One region of the Rhizobium sp. ZW T2_16 genome, then DNA from elsewhere that is predicted to be linked to it. Evidence: predicted binding sites of a transcription regulator. Region 1 holds the regulator's gene; each other region holds the start of a gene.

Region 1 (7,455 bases):
CAGGGGGCCAGGAACTGGCCTTTCTTGACGTTGATCGCCCGGCCGGTCTTGGCGGCTGCGACCAGAAGATCGGTCTGACGCGACAGAAAGGCCGGGATCTGCAGGATGTCGACGGTTGGCGCAACAAGCCCGCACTGCTCTTCCGTATGGATGTCGCTCAGGACCGGGAAGCCGAATTCCTTCTTCAGGTCGGCAAAAATCTCCATCGCATTTTCAAGTCCGATGCCGCGCTTGCCGGAGATCGACGTACGGTTGGCCTTGTCAAAGGAGGACTTGTAGACCAGCCCGATGCCGAGCTTGCCGCAGAGCTCGCTCATCGTGCCGGCGATCATGAAGGCATGATCACGGCTTTCCATCTGGCAAGGCCCCGCGATCAGCGAAAGCCGGCCTGCATTGGAGAATACGACCTTTTTGTCGCCTTCGCCGACCGAAACTTCTGAATTGGGGGAGACTGCCATTCTACTATTCCTCGAAGCCGAACAAAACGCCTTGGCCGGGCGACGGCGACACGAGAACGCGACCATCCCGGCGAATGAATGCGACGTCATTAGCAGCAAGGATGATCTCTGTCACGGCCAGATCAAGACTGCGAAAGATCACGGCCTCCCCTACCAACCCGGCTGCCACCCCTTCGATAGGAAGACCGAAGTCATGCGCAATTTGCTCGCGCCTGAGAACGCGCACGGCTCCCGTTTCAGCCTGGAACACCAGTCCACCTTCAACTTCGATACCCGGCGCTCGCAGCACATTGTCAAAAAAGGCAACCGAAGCATGCGGATCATCACTTGCCAAAATGACTTCCTTCAAACCGGCAACCGAATTGGCATGGATACGCAATTCAGCCATATCCTGAGGGAAAGATACCAGCCGCTGGCAGGAGAAAGTAAAGAAATCAGCCGCACCATCCATCGCGGCAAAAGCAAGCTGGAAACGAGCTTCGACCTCGTCACCGTCCGGAGACTTTACAGCTCTGCCGAATTCGAGGGGCTCACCGCCGGAAATTCCGGCCGCGACATAATGCCGATGATCGTTCGACGCGTCTTCACTGGAGACCACGATGGCCGACAAGCCTTCACGTCCGCGGCGACCGCGATAAGCCAGATCGCGCTCGACAAAGACATTGCCTTTCTTGGCATGAGCCCCCGCCTTGCGCCTGTCCGCAACAGCCAGTGGCTCCAGATAGGTACCGTCTTCAAAAAAAACACAGGCATTGGCCGTACCGAAGGGATGCACGCCGTCAGGCGCGACAGTGAAACCCAAAGACGACAGCCGCTCGCGTGCCTTGCCGAGATTTCCAACAGGCAAAACGAGATGATCGATATTCCTAGCAGTCACACATGTCCCCCAGACTTCTGATCCGCTAGGCGTAGATTGGGCAGACCGCCGGGGAGCGCAAGTAGATTCCGACTGAGAACGTCATTCGGCATCCAAGAAACTGATTATATTGTCACGAAAATTTAAGGACTTGCGGAACACATATGGAACATATAGTGTTCGTTCTGCATTTGTTTCAAATCTGAAGGTGCGCCTCACATGCTGACTCGCAAGCAACAGGAACTGCTTTTGTTCATTCACGAACGGATGAAGGAGTCGGGCGTACCTCCGTCTTTCGATGAAATGAAGGACGCTCTCGACCTTGCGTCGAAGTCGGGCATCCATCGGCTCATCACGGCACTTGAAGAGCGCGGTTTCATTCGCCGTCTCCCCAACAGAGCGCGCGCACTCGAGGTCATCAAGCTTCCCGAAGCCTATGTTCCCACGCTGCAGCCGAAACGCGGTTTTTCACCGAGCGTGATCGAGGGAAGCCTTGGCAAGAAGCCGGCGACGCCTGCTGCCCCGCCTGTCTCCGCCAATGACAGCGCGTCTGCAAGCGTGCCGGTCATGGGCCGCATCGCCGCCGGCGTACCGATCTCGGCAATTCAGAATAATACCCACGACATTTCCGTCCCCGTAGAGATGTTGGGATCCGGCGAGCATTATGCGCTTGAAGTCAAGGGCGACTCGATGATCGAGGCCGGAATTCTGGATGGCGACACCGTCATCATTCGCAACGGCAACACCGCCAATCCGGGCGATATCGTCGTTGCACTCGTGGATGATGAAGAGGCCACACTCAAGCGCTTCCGCCGCAAGGGTGGCTCGATTGCGCTGGAAGCGGCAAACCCGGCTTACGAGACACGAATTTTTCCACCGGATCGGGTCAAGGTCCAGGGCAGGCTCGTCGGCCTCATTCGCCGTTATCACTGACACCGGAATTGTTGCCAACATCAGTTGGCGCTTCTGATCGATAATCCGTTCCTGCTTGATCTGAGACAGCAAACTGCGCCTCAAGACGGCCACTCGATTTTGGTTTGGAAATCCATTCCGGCAGATACGGGTCATAGAGATTGCGTCGCCAGTCGTATTGGCGATGAATGGTCCATGGGCGAACCGTGCCAGCCATTGCTGTCGTGACACTCCATTTTCCGGCTGCCGCCGCCCCGGAAAGATCGATTTCAATTGACCCTGTCTTGCGCAGGCTGGCGCCGCTCAGCATCGGGGTACCAGACCGACAGGAATGGAAACGCGCACGCGGCGCGATAACAAGGCCGGCAACGTCGCAAGCCGCTCCGGCATAACGGCCATCATCAACAACAACGACCAAAACACCTTCCGGTGACATGAATGCGCACCAGGCCTTGAGCTGACATGAGAATCTGACACTCCCTGCCTCCTTCATCAGTCGCTGCGCTTCGATCAGAACGTGTTCCGGAAGTCTTTCACTGGAAGAACCCGGCATATTTTTTAGAATTTCACTTTCCAACATCTCCGGCATAGCCAGCACTGGAAGCTGTCGCGCATACATCCACTGCCCATAGACGAACTCGGAGGGACGTTTCCTGTTGGCGGCAGCACGTTCTGCATCTCGATAAGCAACGAGGTTCCCATCTTCAGCGATGAGAAGACTTGATTGGGCGTGTTGCACCCCCACCCAGAACAGGGCCGCAGCGGTAAACAGGAAAGGTAAGCCCGAATAGCGAAGCCGTGTCCTGAGGAGCGTCAGTAGCAGAAAACCGCAGACCCCAAGCGGCAAAAACCAGGGGTGCTGTTCTCCGACGACAATGTCCCCGCCCCATCCCGCTACATGCTTCGCGATCAAGATGACCCATTCGAGGCTCCAGGCCATGATCCCGATGAAGGGAGCATCGAGGCCGAAGGGCATCAACAACATCGCAGCAAGCCCGGCCGGCATCACCAGGAAGCTGATGATCGGCATGGCAGCCAGGTTCGCGGCAAGCCCATAGGTGGCGACGCGATGGAAATGCTCGACGGAAAACATCGTCGTCGCAAGACTACCAATCAGCGATGTCGCGATAATGCCGGCGATAAAGCGCCAGCCAACGGCAGCCAATGTCACCAGAGGATGACGGATGGGAAATCGCTCCCGCTCTTCCGTTTCAGGGCGTCGCGACCAGGCCGCATAACCGGCCACGAGCGCAACCGTGGCAGCAAACGACATCTGGAAACTTGGCCCCAGAATTTCCGAAGGCGTCCAGATGAGGATGATCAGCGCAGACAAGGCTACATTTCGCAAACTTATCGAGGGCCGGTCCAAAAGCACGGCAACAAGTATCACCGCCATCATGATATAGGCGCGCTGGGCGGATACACCGAAGCCCGATACCAGATAATAGGCCGTAACCATTGCAAGCGCCCCGCCGGCGGCAATCTTCTTGATTGGCAGGGCCTGTGCGAGGCCAGGGAAAAGAGCAAAGACGCTACGCAATCCCACGAAGAAAATCCCGGCGGCAAGCGCCATATTCAATCCGGAAATGGCAACGATGTGAGCGAGGCCGGAGACCCGTAGCGCCTCGACTGTATCTTCGGAAATTGCCCGTCTCTCATCGGTGACAATGGCGGCGGCGAAGGCACCGGCATCACCCGGCGCAATCTCGCGAATACGATTGCCGATCTGCCTGCGCAGATCGAAGAGCCAGCGTAAGGCGAGCTGTGGCCAGCCGGTCGCCACATCCGACCCTCCAGCCTGCTGCGGAGCGCTATAGAAATACCCCACCGCACCAATGCCATCGAAATATGCCGAGAAGGCAAAGTCGTGCAGACCGGGCAAGGCCGGCCCGGAAGGCGGTGACAGCCTTGCGCGTCCGGAAATAGCTGCCCCGTTGTCAAACGGCTGATGCTGCGCCCTTGCCAGCAGCGAAACCCGGACAGGCGGGCGCCGAAGAATGGGGTTTGCTGTCTGTCGCACAGCCACGATATAACGCAGTCGCCCGGGACCGGCAGCCTCACTACGCTCGACAACGCCCATGACATCCGTTGTTACCGGTGAATCGAGAATGACCGTCGATTGCCGCCACGCTTCGATCTCGGCCAGCGCCATGCCACAAAAGCCCAGACACGCAAATGTGAAAAAGACACGCGCGCAACCATCTCTTGTTATCAACGCCAGAGCCGCCAGCACGGCAAGAGCAAGGAACGGCACCCATGCCAACGGCTCCACCGGGCTGAGGAACCACACTGCCGAACCGATGCCAATTGCAACAGGCATGAACAGAAAGCCGTGACCATGGAGGCGCTCCTCGCGGAGCGAAATTGAAAGAAATGCTCGCGCCTCCGCGAATGGCGCACCAATTCGCCTTCCGTAAGAAACCGGCGCTATCGCTGCAGTATATCGATGGGCTGCAGTTCTGATGGCCAAATCATCAGGCGCCGGTTGAAAATGCGATATCGGCTCGGCAGCAGCATTAGAGCGCCGGCTCAACGTTTTGGTATCTATCTTCTCGAAACCTTCAGCCCGCATTGAACCAGCCTGCCCCGATCATAAAATACAACCTGAGCGTTCTTTTTGAGTGCGTCAACCTGACGCATATGGGCTTGCCACCAGAACCGATTTTCTGATTGCAACAAGGGGTTGGCCACAGGGTCAAATGTCGATGCCCAATATCGTATCGCGCTGCACAATTTGCCGTCAGAACAGCTTGGCATCTGCTAAAGGATCATATAGCTAAACGTGGAACGCTTAATGCTTATGGCGCTTTTGAGGCGTCATGCCGCCAACCGGTTGGAGGATCAGAATGACGGAAACAAGCGCAACTCTCGCTCTCGGTGACAAGAAGGTCGACCTGTCGGTCAAGTCCGGTACGATCGGTCCTGACGTTATCGATATCGGCGCGCTCTATAAACATACCGGGGCCTTCACCTACGACCCCGGGTTTACCTCGACCGCTTCGTGTGAATCGAAAATCACCTATATCGACGGCGACGAAGGCGTGCTTCTTCATCGCGGCTATCCGATCGAGCAGCTTGCCGAACAGGGTGACTTCCTCGAAACCTGCTATTTGCTTCTTTACGGGGAACTGCCGACCGCAGCTCAGAAGAAGGACTTCGATCATCGCGTGACGCACCACACCATGGTGCACGAGCAGATGAGCCGCTTCTTCACCGGTTTCCGCCGCGATGCGCATCCGATGGCCGTCATGTGTGGCTGCGTCGGCGCTCTGTCGGCCTTCTATCATGACTCGACCGATATCACCGATCCGCACCAGCGCATGGTCGCTTCGCTGCGCATGATCGCCAAGATGCCGACGATAGCGGCCATGGCCTACAAGTACCATATCGGCCAGCCGTTCGTATATCCGCAGAACCACCTCGACTATTCGTCGAACTTCCTGCGCATGTGCTTTGCCGTTCCTTGCGAAGAGTACAAGGTGAATCCGGTTCTGGCCCGTGCCATGGACCGCATCTTCATTCTGCATGCCGACCATGAGCAGAACGCTTCCACATCGACGGTTCGCCTTGCCGGTTCTTCCGGTGCAAATCCGTTTGCCTGTATCGCCGCCGGCATTGCCTGCCTGTGGGGTCCAGCGCACGGTGGTGCCAACGAAGCAGCGCTCAACATGCTTCAGGAAATCGGTTCGGTCGACAAGATCCCGGAATACATCGCACGCGCCAAGGATAAGAACGATCCGTTCCGCCTGATGGGCTTCGGTCACCGCGTCTACAAGAACTACGACCCGCGCGCCAAGATCATGCAGAAGACCACGCATGAGGTTCTGGCCGAACTCGGTCACAAGGACGACCCGCTCCTGCAGGTTGCCATGGAACTCGAAAAGATCGCGCTCACGGACGAATACTTCATCGAGAAGAAGCTCTATCCGAACATCGACTTCTATTCGGGTATCACGCTGAAGGCGATGGGCTTCCCCACCACCATGTTCACCGTGCTCTTCGCACTCGCCCGCACCGTCGGCTGGATCGCCCAATGGGCCGAGATGATCGAAGATCCGCAGCAGCGTATCGGCCGCCCGCGCCAGCTCTACACGGGCGAAGCCAAGCGTGACTACCTGCCGATTTCGAAGCGCTAAGCGCCATCTGGATAAAAACAAAAAACCCGGTCGTATGACCGGGTTTTTTATTGGACGAAGAGACCTTCATCGGCAGCTCCACACGAACAGCCGGTGAAGCTAGCTGCGGTTCAATAGATCCAGGACAGCTGTCGCGGCCGCCTCGCCCGGAGGAACCGGCACCTGCAGCCGCTGCCATGCGAGATCAAATCCTTCCAGCATTGCCCGGCGCTGTACGGTATCGTTCGACAGCCGCTCCGACCAACGGCACAGGCTGCCGGGTCGAACCACCTCGTTGATATACTCTGGCACGACGGGATAATCGGCGATGAGGTTGGGCAAGGCTCCTGTCCAGATCTTGATCCGACCCGCGAGCAGCTTGATCAGCCAATCCGTCTTGTAAGCGGAAACGACCGGAACGGTCGCAAGACCAAGTTCAAGGATGACCGTACCGGAGGCTGCCATCGCAGTATCGGCCTCGATGAAGGCACCCCACTTCGCCTCGGCACCCGAAACCACCTCCACGGCAACCGGAAGACTGGCAGCGATTTCCCGCACCAGCGCTTCACTACGCGGAACGGTCGGCAGCAGAAAACGCGTGGCCCCGTTACGCTCCGAAAACTCCTTTGCCGCCTCACCGAAGACAGGCAAAAGGCTTTTGATTTCCGCGGACCGGGAGCCGGGCAAAAGCAGGATCGTTTTTTTCTCGCTGACCGCCTTGGTCGGTCGCGCCGCTCGTTGGCGCCGGACCTCAAGAAGGTCCGGATCATTGGTCAGACGATGACCAACGAAAATCGTCTCCGGTCCGCCAAGCCTTTGCATCGCCTCCGGTTCGAACGGCAGGACTGCAAGCACGCGATCGACATAAGCGAGCATTGCCTTGGCTCGATATTCTTTCCATGCCCACACGCTCGGGCAGACATAGTTGACGATCGGCAGCCGTGGTAGTGCCACCCTCACCTTCTTCGCCACGCGATGTGTAAAGTCCGGGCTGTCGATGATGACGAGCACATCCGGCCTCGCCGCAATTACCGCACTTGCCGTCTGGTTGATGCGCTTGATCAGGTTCGGCAACCTGGACAGAACCTGCGTCAAGCCCATGATCGACAGCTCG
Region 2 (7,455 bases), on a different contig from region 1:
TCGGTCTCGCGGAAATCGATTTCCGACAGCCCGTCCTTCGTCATGCGCAAAAGCCGTGCGCCGGGATAGGCCATGATCAGCGGTGAATGGGTGGCGATGATGAACTGCGCTTCGCCTGCATGTTCCGCCTCGCGCAATATCCTCATCAATTCGATCTGGCGTCTGGGAGAAAGTGCAGATTCCGGTTCGTCGAGGATGAAGATACCGCGTCGCCGGCAGCGTTCGTGGAAAAAACGCAGGAACCCTTCGCCATGGGAATAGGAAAGAAAGTCCGGCCCCATCTCGTTGCTCTCTCTGGCGGCCTGATCGAGATAACGGGCGACGGAGAAGAACGTCTCTGCCTTGAAGAACCACCCTGCAGAAACTTTCGGCAGCCATCCGCCGATTAGGCATTTGGACAGGATGCCGCCGGGCGTTTCGATCGCCATCGAGTGATCGACGGGACGGTAACCACTGCCGCCGCCGGCATCATCGAATCCGGCAAGCACGGCAATGCCCTCCAGAAGGGTGGATTTGCCGATGCCGTTTTCCCCCACGATGATCGTAATCGGGTGGTCGAACCGAAGGGAGAAATCCCCGCCCTGCAAAAGCGGCAGGGAATAGGGATAGGCTTCGAAGTCCGTCCAAGTGCTTTTTATGGAAATGCTGCGCAGGTAAGGCGGTTTGGCCCGGACTTTCGGCTTTTTGCTCATGGCATACCTGTCTTGCGGCATCTGGTGGCGGAGCACGCATGCAGTTATCGGGGAGCGCCTTCCAGCGTTACCGCTGAGCCTTATTCCCCGTCGAGCGGCTCGACGCCCTGCACCTTTCCGGCGCGGTCGAGGCGGATCTTCTCGATCCGGTTTTCGGCCGCGTTGAGCAGCTTCTCGCAATGTTTCTTCAGCGCTTCGCCGCGCTCATAAATGGCGATGGACTCGTCCAGCGCCACGTCGCCGCGTTCCAGCCGCGCAACGATGCTTTCGAGTTCGGCAACAGCCTTTTCGAAGGAATAGCCGCTTACATCGATCGTATCGGTGGTTTCGGTCATGTCCTTCATCCTCTCATCAGTCTTACGATATGCATGCCGGCGGATTCTGCCAGTCCTTCCAGATCATAACCACCCTCAAGCAGGCTGACGACCCGGTTGTTGGCGTATTTCCCAGCAATTTCCATCAGCCGCCCGGTCGCCCAGTCGAAATCATCGCCGACAAGGTTGATCTGCGCCAGCGGATCGCGGTGATGCGCGTCGAAACCGGCCGAGATGATGATGAAATCGGGACGAAAATCATCGAGCCGCGGAAGCACGCGGTCCTTGAACGCATCGCGAAAATGATCGCTGCCGTCATTGGGCGAAAGCGGCGCGTTGACGACCGTGTTCTTCGCACCCGTTTCGTTCTTGGCGCCTGTGCCGGGGTAGAGCGGCATCTGGTGGGTGGAGCAGAACAGGACAGACGGGTCATCCCAGAATATGTCCTGCGTACCGTTGCCGTGATGCACGTCCCAGTCGATGATCGCGACGCGCTCGACGCCATAGGTCTGCTGGGCATGGCGCGCTGCAATCGCTGCATTGTTGAACAGGCAGAAGCCCATTGCCTTGGATTTTTCCGCATGGTGGCCCGGAGGCCGGGCCGCAACAAAGGCATTGTCGACCTTGCCCGTCATCACATCGTCGACAGCCGCCATCGCGCCGCCGATACCGGTCAGCGCCGCCTGCAGGCTTTTCGGCCCGACATAGGTATCCGCCTCGATCTGACGGATCGTGTCCTCTTCCGGGATTTCGCGCATCACGGCGCGAAGATGCTCTTCCGGATGCGCAAGCAGGACCGCATCCTCGTTGGCCTGGGGGGCTTCCTTGCGTGCCAGATCGGAAAAATTCGGATGCTGGAGCGCGATCGCCAGCGAACGCAGCCGGTCGGGTCGCTCAGGATGGCCTTCAGGTGCAGGATGTTCGAGAAAGATCTGGTGTTCGTAAAGGCGGGTGGTCATGAAACGTGTCCCCGACGGTCTGTTGCCCACGACATGGCGCATCCGCCGCATTTTTTCAAGCAGCAGCCCTTGCCCTCGGGCCGGTTTGGCCGGAAAGAATAGTGTTGGGGAAATGGCTGTTCAGAGGTGTGCGTGGCCAAGGATACGATCAAGGCGTCGGATTTTCGCGTTGCCTTCCGCGACGTCGACATGAATGGCCAGATGTTCCGTTCGGTCTATATCGACCGCGCCGAGGAAGCGGTTGCCGCCTTCTGGCGTCGCCGCAAGACCAAGGACGATGACCCGTTCTTCATCACCGGCAAGGTTGCCGGGACATTCCATGTGCCGCTTGCCGTCGGAGATATCGTCCACACCCATGTCGGTGTCAGCAAGATCGGCGGAAAATCGGCAGGTTTCCTTGTGCGCATGACCCGTGGCGAAGAAGCTGTCGCCGAAGTCGAGATTGTCTGGGTCGCAACAGACGGGAAGGGTGGCAGCCCGGTCGCGCTTCCGGAAGACCTGCGCGACTGGCTTTATTCGTTTCTCGATTGAGCCTTATGCTCAGGCCCTCTGGGGCAGGAGCGGGTAGCCGACCATGACGGCGCGGCCGGCAAGGGCTGCGATCACGGCTTTCAGGACATCGCCCGGAATAAAGGCGAGCGAACCCATGAATGCCTTTGAGAAGCCGAGGCCGGTGATCAGCGCCAGATAGCTGATGCCGCAGACGTAAAGAACGATCACACCGCCGAACAGCGCCGCGACGAAGAAATTGACCGTTTGCACGAAGCCGGCCTGGCTGTGGCTGACGAGAAGCTGCGACAGGTAGCCGGTGGTGAGGACGGCGAAGACCCAGCCGATCAGATAACCGGTGGTCGGCGCCATGAACACGGCAAGGCCGCCACGGCCGCCGGAAAGAACCGGAAGCCCGATCGCGGCAAGCACCAGCACAAGCAGCACCGAAATCGTGCCGCGCTTGGCGCCGAGCACGACGCCTGCCAGCATCACGCCGAGCGACTGGGCGGTGATCGGAACCGGAATGAAGCCGAGCATGATCGGCGGAACGAGGCCGAGAGCCACGATGATGGCGGCAAAGAGCGCTGAAAGAACGAGGTCGCGGGTTGCCATGGTTTGGAGTTCCTTGAGACTGACAATCCGTCACTTCTGACTGCGGATGCCGCGGGCGTCAATGGCAGCGGCAATCTCGTCCGCGCTTTGGAGCGTTGTGATGATCAGCGGAACGATGAGCGACACCGGGCGCGGCTTCAACCCGCGGGCGTAATGCGCATCCCGGATCACCTCGTAGCGGCTGAGGATTTCCGGCACGAAACGGATGACCAGGCCGATCGAAAGCCCGACATCCCGCGCTTTCAGAATGCCCAGCCGCTCCAACGGCATCGCAGCCCTGGTGATCACGTCGATGAAATCGCCGGTCGTCGTCGTTGCGGTGACAAGGCTGGCGAAAAGCGCCAGCGCCGCCAGCCGGAAAAACGCGGTCAGTCCTTCGGCCGTGCCGTTGAAAGTCGCCGTAAACAGCGCAACGACGACAACGATCAGTGCAAACGGGCGCATGCGGCGCCAGATCTCCGCGGTGCTGATTCTCAGCAGCGCGTGGCCGGCAAGGCCTGCAAATGCCGCACCCGCGAGAAATCCTGCATTGTTGATCATGAAGAGGATCAGGCTGATGATGGCCAGCGCCGCCAGTTTCACAGCCGCCGGAAGCCGGTGCAGAACGCTGTCGCCATTGATATGCAGCGAGCGCATCAGGCTGTCGCTCCGTGCATCGCTCGGTACTCGCCGATGACTTCGGCAGGTCCACCGTCTGCCGCGATCCGTCCTTCATGAACGAGCAGCACCCGGTCCAGACCGGCCACGAGATCGAGATCGTGGCTGATGACGATCACGTCTTCCGGCAGTGTGTGGATCGTCTTTTCCACCAGGTTGCGGTTCTTCAGGTCGAGCTGGTTGGTCGGCTCGTCCATCACCAGAATTTTTGGTTCGGTGACGAGCACCGAGGCCAGCGCTGCAAGTTGCAACTCTCCGCCGGAAAGCTCGTGCGCGCGCCGGTCTCCGAGATGTCTTATACCGAAACGGTCGAGTATGGCATCGACCGCCGCCGTCACCTCCGGCTTCGGCAGTTTGCGTGACTTGAGGCCGAGCGCGATATCTTCGCGCAGCAGCGGCAGAATGATCTGGTTCTGCGGGTTCTGGAAAATGAATCCGCTTTGTCCGCGCGCTTCGTCTTCGTTTGTCACCGTATCGAAACCGTTGACCGTGACCCGGCCGGACGATGGCTTGACCAGCCCGTTGATCATCCGCGCAAGCGTGGTCTTGCCGGAGCCGTTCAGCCCGATAATGCCGACCCGCCGCCCGCTTATCGTCAGGTCGAGCGGATGGATGACGGTGCGGCCCTCGAAGCGAACCTCGACCTTTTCAAAGTGGATATCCAAACCTGATCCTCAAAATCCTCCCGCGTCTATAAACCGCCATCGGCAACAAAGGAATTCGGAACAAAAAAAGAACATTGCAAAGGTTGCATGAAGCCCATAGTCTCCCGCCATGGCTATTTTGATCAACAACGAGCAGGCAAGGCGGATCTTTCTGGAACGGCAGCAGCTTTGCGCTCCGCCCGGTCGCGCGCTGGCCAAGGCCGATCTCCTGCAACTGATCGACGATCTCGGCTTCGTCCAAGTGGATAGTATCGCCACCGTCGAGCGCGCCCATCACATGATCCTGTTTTCCCGTAACCAGACCTATCGACGGGAGCATCTGACCGCGCTTCTCGAAAAGGACGGCGAGCTTTTCGAGCACTGGACCCACGACGCCTCGATCATTCCGGCGCGGCTTTTCCGTTACTGGAAACATCGCTTTCGTCGCCGTGAACCTATCCTCGCAGAGCGCTGGCGCAAATGGCATGGCGAGGGCTTCGATTCCGCTTTCGACGACACATTCCGACATATCGCCGAAAACGGGGCCATCATGTCCCGCGATATGAAGATGGAGGACCACAAGTCCGGCGGCTGGTGGAATTGGCATCCGAACAAGACGGCGCTCGAATATTACTGGCACACCGGCAAGCTGGCGATCGCAGGGCGGGTCAACTTTCAAAAGGTCTATGATCTCACCGAACGCGTCATCGCCACTCATCATCACGAACCCGAAGTCGATCATCAGGAATTCGTCGACTGGGCCTGCCGCAGCGCGATGAAAAAGCTCGGTTTTGCCACATCCGGAGAACTCGCCGCCTTCTGGGATATCGTCACGCCGGAAGAAGCAAAAGCCTGGGTGGCAAGCCATCGCGACGAACTGACCGAAGTGGTGATCGAAGCAGCCGACGGCAGCCGTCCGCGGGCCTCCTTTGCGCTTCTCGGTTTTCCCGATCATCTCGGCGACATTCCCGATCCGCCGGCGCGCATCCGGGTGCTGAGCCCGTTCGATCCGCTGCTGCGCAACCGCGACCGCGCCGAGCGCCTGTTCAATTTCGTCTACCGTATCGAGGTTTTCGTGCCCGAGCCGAAACGGCAATACGGTTATTACGTTTTCCCGCTTCTGGAAGGCGACCGGATGATCGGCCGCATCGACATGAAGGCGGACCGCAAGGCGGGCGTGCTCGACGTCAAGCGCCTTTGGCTCGAAAAGGGCGTGCGGGCATCGGCCGGACGACTGGAAAAGCTTGATGCGGAGCTGCAGCGGGTGGGCAGGTTTGCCGGTGTCGAAAAGGTTTTCTATCAGCCCGGTTGGCGAGGATAGTGATTACCTCAGCCACCTCAGAAACACCGTCGAAAGTGGCGGGAGGTCAAGCGCGATCGAGTATGGCTTGTCGTGCTGCGGGGAGCGTTGTCCCCAGGCATCCATCTGGCCGAAATTCGAGCCGCCATAGATTGCTGCATCGGTGTTGAGGACCACCTCCCAGCGGCCGTCTTCCGGCACGCCGACACGGTAGCCGTAGCGCGGCACTGGCGTCATGTTCGACATGACCAGCATATGTGATGAACGGTCCTGTGATGAGCGAAGCATGCCATATACGGAGTTTTCCGCGTCATCCGCCACGGCCCATTCAAATCCCTCGGGATGCACGTCGCTGAACTGCAGCGCCGGCTCGGTCGCATAAAGCCGGTTGAGGTCGCGGATGAGGAACTGGATACCGGCATGCTCCGGCCGGTCGAGGAGATCCCAGACGACCGAGGCGTCATGGTCCCATTCGCTTTCCTGACCTATCTCGCAGCCCATGAAAAGCAGCTTCTTGCCTGGATGTCCCCACATGAAGCCGTAATAGGCGCGCAGGTTGGCAAGCTTCTGCCACCGGTCGCCTGGCATCTTGCCAAGCATCGAGCCTTTGCCATGTACCACTTCGTCATGGGAAATCGGCAGCATGAAACGCTCGGAATAGGCATAGATCATCCCGAAGGTCATGCCGCCATGTTCATACTTGCGGTAGACCGGGTCGTCCGAGACATAATGCAGTGTGTCGTGCATCCACCCCATGTTCCACTTGAAATCGAAGCCCAGCCCGCCGTCTTCCGGTTTCTTGGTCACGCCAGGCCATGCGGTGGATTCTTCCGCAACGGTAAAGGCGTGTGGGCAGCGCTCGTGGATGATGCTGTTCAGATGTTTGAAGAACTCGACGGATTCAAGGTTCTCTCGCCCGCCATATTGGTTTGGGACCCATTCACCCTCGTTGCGGCTATAGTCGCGGTAAAGCATCGAGGCGACTGCATCGACGCGCAATGCATCGACATGGAAATGCTCAAGCCATTCGAGCGCCGAGGCGATCAGGAACCCTTTCACTTCGTTGCGGCCAAGATTGTAGATCAGCGTGTTCCAGTCCTTGTGAAAGCCCTCGCGAGGATCGGAATGTTCATAAAGCGCGGTCCCGTCGAAACGGGCAAGACCCCAGACATCGGTCGGGAAATGCGCCGGCACCCAGTCGAGAATGACGCCGATGCCGGCCTGATGGCAGCGGTCGACGAAATAGGCGAAGTCCTCGGGCGTGCCATGACGCCCGGTCGGTGCGAACAGGCCAAGCGGCTGGTAACCCCATGAACCGCCGAACGGATGCTCCATGATCGGCAGCATCTCGATATGGGTGAAGCCGAGGGATTGCGCATAGGGAATAAGTCGCTGGCTGAGCTCTACCCAGTCCAGCGAGCGGTTGCCCTCTTCGGAAATCCGCACCCAGGAACCGAGATGCACTTCATAGACAGACATCGCGCCGTCGCGGCTGCGATCCTGTGCCTGCCGTTCCATCCAGTCCGCATCATGCCAGCGAAACGGTCGCGACGATGCGACGATAGATGCGGTTGATGGGGCCGCTTCCGATGACCGCGCCACCGGGTCGGCGCGTTGCGGCGAGAGGTGGCCGTGGCTGTCGAGCAGCTCGAACTTGTAGCGCTCGCCATGCGTCAGCCGCGGAATGAACAGTTCCCATATCCCCGCTTGCGGGCGAAGCCGCATCGGGTTGCGCCGTCCGTCCCAGGCGTTGAAATCACCGACGACGGAAACCCGCTGCGCATT
Region 3 (7,455 bases), 210 kb from region 1:
GCTGCCCGGCAATTATCGTCGCATAAAGATCCGGCGTGCCGTTATAGAGTTCGTCGACGAACGTGATCTCCAGCGTTTCCCGAACCGCCCTGCGCACGATTTCCGCAGTCTGCCGGCAGCGCTCTGCCGTCGAGCTGATAAGGCGATCCGGCACATATCCGAGGTCTGCCGCGCGATCGGCCACCATCTCAGCCTGTGCATAACCGCGTTCGTCGAGCACACGGTCGAAATCCCGTCCGCCCGGCACTGCCGAGGCCGCCTGAGCATGGCGCATCAGATAAATACGGAATGGTTCAGGTTCGATCATCTTCGGCTCGCCAAAATGAAACGCTGAGTAAAAGGCGTAACGTTGCTTTGGTCGATTGGTCAACCGGATCATGTGCCGCCGGTTGAGGTGTTTTGAAGCCGGCTACCCATGCGATTATGGGAAAAGCATAAAAATTAGTCACTTAGCCGAATTTTGTGACAAATTTAAAACTGCTGCAAATCTGGGCGAAAGGCTTGAATGAGGACTGGTTAATGGAGTATAGGGGCCTCATGAGATGTTCTTCAGGAGAATCGCGTTGAGTGAGAAGATCGATCTTAGTAACTATGTGCTCTCGGAAAACGAAGAGTTCATGAATGCAAATCAGAAGGCATACTTCAGGGCCAAACTGATCGCATGGAAGAATGACATCCTCAGAGAGGCGCGAGAAACGCTCGGGCACTTGGCTGAGGAGAGTGCAAACCATCCGGACCTCGCAGACCGCGCTTCATCGGAAACGGACCGTGCAATCGAATTGCGCGCTCGTGACCGGCAGCGCAAGCTTATATCCAAGATCGATGCCGCCATGCAGCGTATCGATGATGGGACTTATGGCTATTGCGAAGAAACCGGCGAACCGATCGGCCTGAAGCGACTGGACGCCCGTCCCATCGCAACGTTGTCGATCGAGGCGCAGGAGCGTCACGAGCGACGTGAAAAGGTCTATCGCGACGAATAATGTTCGCCGGGTCAGTATAGAAAACAAAAAAGGCACGTTTTGACGTGCCTTTTTTGTTTGCATCTTACTGTTCGTGAGCGCCGTTACTTTTCGCGGCTGGCGGACATTTCACCGAATATGCGGGCAACCTCGCTTTGCAGCGACGGCTCGTCCCGCGAGACGTTGCCGGGCGCAGCGACGACCGGCACGGCGATGGCCGAGCCTGCTGGCTGCGACGGGCGATTTGACCGATTGGCGAGGGATGGTTCGCGGGCAGCCATGTTCTGCGCCATTTCCTCTTCAAGAATTTTCTCGAAATCGCTTCCGAGGCCTGTGGGCTTCGCAACAGCAGCCGGGGCGGGCTGAGATATCGCCTGTACTGCAGGTGCCGAAGCGGATGCTGGCGGATTGCGATCGACAAATACGCGCTCGCGCTGACTGTCAAGAAAACGGGCGGCATCGTCGAGCGACGGCTGCGCGGACGCCTTTGGTTCCACGCGCGGCTCAGAAGGCAAATTGTCAATGCGAGCCGGATTGACGGTTGGAGTTGCCGCAACTGGCTCCAGGCGCTGCGCCGGAATGGTGTTTGCCGCGACAGTGGCGGCAGGTTGCGGCGGTGATACTGCGCCTCGGTTTTCTCGCGAGTGAATATTGGTGTCACGCGCGTTGATCATTTCCACCCTTTGAGCGGAGGCCGGGACCGGTCGTCTTGCCGGCTCGGCTGCGGATGGTCTTGCGGTGGCGGACACAGGGATGGCTGACCGTGGAGCAGGCTGCACTTCCTGTTCCGAAGGTTCGGCGCTTTGGCTTGAACTGACAATCCGGCTTTCGATGACCACGTCGGTCGGTCCACCGATCATGATCAGATGTTCGACATCGTCACGTCTTACGAGAACCAGCCGACGTCGCGCATCGACGGCGGCTGCGTCGAGCACCTGCAATCGCGGTTGACGGTTGCGCCCGCCACGCACGAAAGGCGATGGCCCCCGGCGTCCGCGCACTATCCACAGAATTCCGACGAGGCAGACAAGGGCCAAACCTACGCCAATGACCGCCACGAGGAGGTTGCGACCGTATTCGCCCCACAGTTCTGCGACCATTTATGTAACTCCTTATGCGATCTATGCTTCTGACACAGACGATTTTTTGCCCCGCGAGGCAAGTGTCGGGCCTGCCCGTCAACGCTAAAATGTGTCTCATTCGCATCTCACATAGGGCAGGGTGCTGCGCTGTCCCGCCTTTTGTGGCTTTCAGGAGCTTTTTGCTTCATCTTCAAATTGCTAAGAGAGAATCGCAAGCGCCACGGGGTGCATTTGTGACGCCGGTGCATGCATCGGAGCAAGAGGTATCGATGACCAGTTCGCCGAAAGCCGGCAACGACGAAGCGCCATTGGTTGATCGCGGCAGTCGCGGTGGTACGGCTGTCAGGATCGTGCTTCTGGCGATGGTGCTTCTGGGGGTCGCCATCGCGTTTGTCGTGTTTCAGCGGGCACTGGATAACGAGGTCGTTCTCGGCATTCTGGGCATCCTGGCGATGGTGGGAATCTTCTTCATCGTTTCGTCACTGATCGGCCTTGTCGAGGTCATGCCGCAGTCGCGCTCCGATGAATTGGCCCGCAGCTTTCTGGCCAGTCATCCTGATGGAATTGTCGTGACCGATGCCAAGGGGCGGATTGTTTATGCCAACGCCGCCTATGGGCGGATGACTGGTGCTTCGGGCAGCCACAACGTCCAATCGCTGGAAACCCTGCTGTCGAAAACGCGCGAATCGACCGAAGCTCTTTACCGCCTGACGGCGGCCCTTCGCGAAGGGCGGGAGGGACACGAGGAGTTTCGCTTGTTGCAGCCGCTCGGCCGGCTGACCGGCAACGGTTCGGATGCGCACTGGTATCGCCTCAAGGCCCGTCTGCTCGGCACGGGGGCGCGCAACACGCTCGACATATGGGAAATAACCGACATCACCTCGGAGCGGGACGATCAGGAGCGCTTCTTCCGCGAATTGCAGAATGCGATCGATTATCTTGATCACGCGCCTGTAGGGTTCTTCTCTGCCGGCAGGAAGGGCGAGATCTTCTATCTGAACGCGACGCTTGCCGAGTGGCTTGGGCTGGACCTGACCAAGTTCACGCCGCAATCCATGAGGATTTCGGATCTGATTGCAGGTGAGGGTATGGCTCTCATCCAATCCGTGCAGGCAGCGCCCGGGCTGAAGCGCACGGAAACACTGGAACTCGACCTTCGCCGCGCAAACGGTCAGAGTCTTCCGGCGAAACTGGTTCACAATGTCAGCGCCATGCGCGATGGAGCGCCGGGGGAAAGCCGCACTGTCGTTCTGATGCGGGCGAAAGGCACGGAAACCGACCAGTCCGCCTCCGCCATGCGATTTACCCGGTTTTTCAACAACACGCCGATGGCGATCGCCTCGGTGGACGGGAATGGCAAGATACTGCGCATCAATGCGCCGTTCCTGAGGCTTTTCGCCGGCGTCGTGTCTCGCGACGACGTTGATGCCGGTGCCGCAGAACTGGAGCGCATTGTCCACGAGAGCGCCCGGGAAACATTGATGGAGGCACTTGCCGCTGCCAAGGACAGGCAGGGCGATATCTTGCCGCTCGAATCGCGGCATCCGGCGGACGAAAACCGCTATGTGCGTTTTTACGTCAATGCGGTGATCGACGAAAGCGACGAGGCGCCCGAGGAAGTGGCGATCGTCTATGCTGTCGAGACCACCGAGCAGAAGGCGCTAGAAACACAGATGGCGCAGACACAGAAGCTGAATGCGGTCGGCACGCTGGCGGGTGGTATCGCGCACGATTTCAACAATGTGCTGACGGCGATCCTGCTGTCTTCCGATCACCTCCTGTTGCAGGCGCGGCCTTCCGATGCCAGTTTTGCCGATCTGATGGAGATCAAGCGCAACGCCAACAGGGCGGCCGTGCTGGTGCGCCAGCTGCTGGCCTTCTCGCGCAAGCAGACGATGCGCCCGGCTGTGCTCAACCTGACCGATGTGGTGGGCGACCTGCGCATGCTGGTCGATCGCCTGATTTCCGGCACCAATGTCAAACTGGAGGTCGACTATGGTCGGGATCTCTGGCCGGTGCGCACGGACCTCTCGCAGTTCGAGCAGGTACTGATCAATCTCTGCGTCAACGCGCGCGATGCGATGCCCAGCGGCGGCACCATTCTGATCAAAACTCGCAACGTGACGGCCAGCGATGCCGCAAGCTTCCAGCAGGCTGATCTGCCGTCCGAAGATTTCGTCATGATCGAGGTCTCCGATAGCGGCACGGGTATTGCGCCGGAAATCATGGACAAGATCTTCGAACCGTTCTTCACCACCAAGGAAGTGGGCAAGGGAACAGGCCTCGGCCTGGCGATGGTCTATGGCATCGTCAAGCAATCCGGCGGCTATATCTATCCGGAATCGGAGATGGGCAAAGGAACGAGCTTCCGTATGTTCCTGCCACGCCATATCCCTGAAGTTCAGCAGGTCTCTCATGCGCCGGCCGCTATCGCAGGGGTGACTGATAATGTTGTGAAGGCCGAGACGGCCGCAGCAGCCACCGCCGAGCATGTGGATTTGACGGGAAAATCTGCCGTCGTTCTTCTTGTCGAAGATGAAGAAGCCGTCCGTCGCGGCGGCAAGCGCATGCTGGAGACACGTGGCTACACTGTCCACGAGGCCGGCTCAGGCACTGAAGCGCTCGACATCATGGAAGAGCTTGAAGGCAAGGTGGATATCGTGGTGTCCGACGTCGTGATGCCCGAGATGGACGGCCCGACGCTGCTCGGCGAATTGCGCAAGACCTATCCCGACCTGAAGTTCATCTTCGTATCTGGATATGCGGAAGACGCCTTTGCCCGCAACTTGCCAGCGGATGCGAAATTCGGCTTTCTGCCGAAGCCGTTTTCGCTCAAGCAACTGGCTGTCGCCGTGCGCGAGATGCTTGATTCGGAATAGTGCCCAACGGTCTTTCCGAGAGCGGATCGACCTTGGCATCCGGTTGCCGAAGCTGTTGATTCCAATCGATCTTTCCACAGCCGGAGGATGGCGTGAACATTAATGGAACAAAGGTGAAATAATGTTTTTGTTGCAGGCACTTGGGCGGGGCTTGCAAAATGAGAACAAAATGAGTACGAATATCCCATCGGCTGCTTCATTGCTTGCGCGGCGGCAATAACCTAAAGGTGGGATCTCATGGCACAGAACACATTGCGGCTCGTAGAGGAAAAAGGCGTGGACAAGAGTAAGGCGCTCGAAGCAGCACTCTCGCAGATTGAACGATCCTTCGGCAAAGGCTCGATCATGAAGCTCGGTTCGAACGAAAATATCGTCGAGATCGAGACGGTTTCTACCGGCTCTCTCAGCCTCGATATTGCGCTCGGCATTGGCGGTCTCCCCAAGGGCCGTATCATCGAAATTTACGGCCCTGAAAGTTCGGGTAAGACGACACTCGCGCTGCAGACGATTGCAGAAGCCCAGAAGAAGGGCGGCATCTGCGCCTTCGTCGATGCTGAACACGCGCTTGATCCGGTCTATGCCCGCAAGCTCGGTGTCGACCTGCAGAACCTCCTGATCTCGCAGCCGGATACCGGTGAGCAGGCTTTGGAAATCACCGACACACTGGTTCGTTCCGGCGCTGTCGATGTTCTGGTCGTTGACTCGGTTGCGGCGCTGACGCCGCGCGCCGAAATCGAAGGCGAGATGGGGGACAGCCTGCCGGGTCTTCAGGCTCGTCTGATGAGCCAGGCGCTGCGCAAGCTGACCGCGTCGATCTCCAAGTCGAACACAATGGTGATCTTCATCAACCAGATCCGTATGAAGATCGGCGTGATGTTTGGTTCGCCGGAAACGACGACCGGCGGTAACGCCCTGAAATTCTACGCCTCGGTTCGTCTCGATATCCGTCGTATCGGCCAGGTGAAGGAGCGCGAGGAAGTCGTGGGCAACCAGACCCGCGTCAAGGTCGTCAAGAACAAGATGGCGCCTCCCTTCAAGCAGGTCGAGTTCGACATCATGTATGGCGAGGGTGTGTCGAAGACCGGCGAACTTGTCGATCTCGGCGTCAAGGCCGGTATTGTCGAGAAGTCGGGCGCCTGGTTCTCCTATAACAGCCAGCGTCTCGGCCAGGGGCGCGAAAACGCCAAAACCTTCCTGCGCGAAAATCCGGAACTTGCGCGCGAGATCGAAACTTCGCTGCGCCAGAATGCCGGCCTGATCGCAGATCGTTTCTTGCAGAACGGTGGTCCGGACGCCAATGACGGTGACGGATCCGCCGACGACTGATTTGATTGGGTGAGGGGCATTCCGCCGCAGGCGGGACACCTCTTCTGTTTCCCTGATGTCACTTTCTACCGGCCGCCATCGCAAGATGTGCGGCCGGTTTTCCGTTCGGCTGGACAGTCGCTTATGTGGACGATACAAGCCTTTTGACTTCAAATACTGGTACCGCATCGGCGGTTGAAAAGGGCGTAGCATGAGCGGCGTGAATGACATCCGGTCGACCTTCCTCGACTACTTCAAGAAGAATGGCCACGAGGTTGTGGATTCGAGCCCGCTCGTTCCGCGCAACGACCCGACGCTGATGTTCACCAATGCCGGCATGGTGCAGTTCAAGAACGTCTTCACCGGCCTTGAAAAGCGTGCATATTCGACCGCGACGACATCGCAGAAATGCGTGCGCGCCGGTGGCAAGCATAACGACCTCGACAATGTCGGTTACACCGCCCGCCATCTCACCTTTTTCGAGATGCTCGGCAACTTCTCCTTCGGCGACTATTTCAAGGAACAGGCGATCGAGCTTGCCTGGAAGCTTGTCACCGAAGGTTTCGACCTGCCGAAGAACCGGCTGTTGGTAACCGTCTATTCCGAGGACGAGGAAGCTGCGACCCTGTGGAAGAAGATCGCCGGTTTCTCCGACGACAAGATCATCCGCATCCCGACCTCCGACAATTTCTGGCAGATGGGCGACACCGGTCCCTGCGGTCCGTGCTCGGAAATCTTCATCGACCAGGGCGAAAACGTCTGGGGCGGTCCTCCCGGTTCGCCGGAAGAGGATGGCGATCGTTTCCTTGAATTCTGGAACCTCGTTTTCATGCAGTTCGAGCAGACCGCACCGGGCGAGCGCTCGTTGTTGCCGCGTCCGTCGATCGATACCGGCATGGGCCTCGAGCGTATGGCCTGCGTGCTGCAGGGCAAGCAGAGCGTTTTCGACACTGACCTGTTCCGCACGCTGATCGGCACGATTGAAGACGTCATGGGCGTCAAGGCGGAAGGTAGCGCCAGCCACCGCGTCATCGCCGACCATCTTCGCTCCTCAGCCTTCCTGATTGCCGATGGTGTCCTGCCGTCGAATGAAGGGCGCGGTTACGTCCTTCGCCGCATCATGCGCCGCGCCATGCGTCACGCCCAGCTTCTGGGTGCGAAGGAGCCGGTCATGTACAAGCTCTTGCCGACGCTCATCCAGGAAATGGGACGCGCCTATCCGGAGCT

Evidence for each region. The regulator LexA, encoded in region 1, represses DNA repair genes until DNA is damaged. The targets are predictions, from matches to a motif close to TGTTCNNNNTGTGTTCNG.
Region 2: a site for LexA is predicted at 4,448-4,465, ahead of ACI3K0_RS06355 (energy-coupling factor ABC transporter ATP-binding protein). Genes of this name have one in related genera too.
Region 3: a site for LexA is predicted at 5,016-5,033, ahead of recA (recombinase RecA). Genes of this name have one in related genera too.

What each region holds. Positions count from the first base shown of each region.
Region 1 covers NZ_JBJDRG010000001.1:239,150-246,604, forward strand. The annotation lists gene kdsA (3-deoxy-8-phosphooctulonate synthase) at 1-458, opposite strand, end outside; gene ACI3K0_RS01155 (VOC family protein) at 463-1,335, opposite strand; gene lexA (transcriptional repressor LexA) at 1,534-2,247, shown strand; gene ACI3K0_RS01165 (ComEC/Rec2 family competence protein) at 2,228-4,798, opposite strand; gene gltA (citrate synthase) at 5,073-6,362, shown strand; gene lpxB (lipid-A-disaccharide synthase) at 6,462-7,455, opposite strand, start outside.
Region 2 covers NZ_JBJDRG010000002.1:171,645-179,099, forward strand. The annotation lists gene ACI3K0_RS06325 (AAA family ATPase) at 1-692, opposite strand, end outside; gene ACI3K0_RS06330 (exodeoxyribonuclease VII small subunit) at 773-1,027, opposite strand; gene ACI3K0_RS06335 (histone deacetylase family protein) at 1,033-1,965, opposite strand; gene ACI3K0_RS06340 (thioesterase family protein) at 2,098-2,496, shown strand; gene ACI3K0_RS06345 (biotin transporter BioY) at 2,506-3,069, opposite strand; gene ACI3K0_RS06350 (energy-coupling factor transporter transmembrane protein EcfT) at 3,100-3,705, opposite strand; gene ACI3K0_RS06355 (energy-coupling factor ABC transporter ATP-binding protein) at 3,705-4,391, opposite strand; gene ACI3K0_RS06360 (winged helix-turn-helix domain-containing protein) at 4,501-5,691, shown strand; gene glgB (1,4-alpha-glucan branching protein GlgB) at 5,695-7,455, opposite strand, start outside.
Region 3 covers NZ_JBJDRG010000001.1:28,296-35,750, reverse strand. The annotation lists gene ACI3K0_RS00160 (histidine phosphatase family protein) at 1-307, opposite strand, end outside; gene dksA (RNA polymerase-binding protein DksA) at 564-983, shown strand; gene ACI3K0_RS00150 (flagellar biosynthetic protein FliO) at 1,067-2,062, opposite strand; gene cckA (cell cycle histidine kinase CckA) at 2,314-4,923, shown strand; gene recA (recombinase RecA) at 5,161-6,249, shown strand; gene alaS (alanine--tRNA ligase) at 6,440-7,455, shown strand, end outside.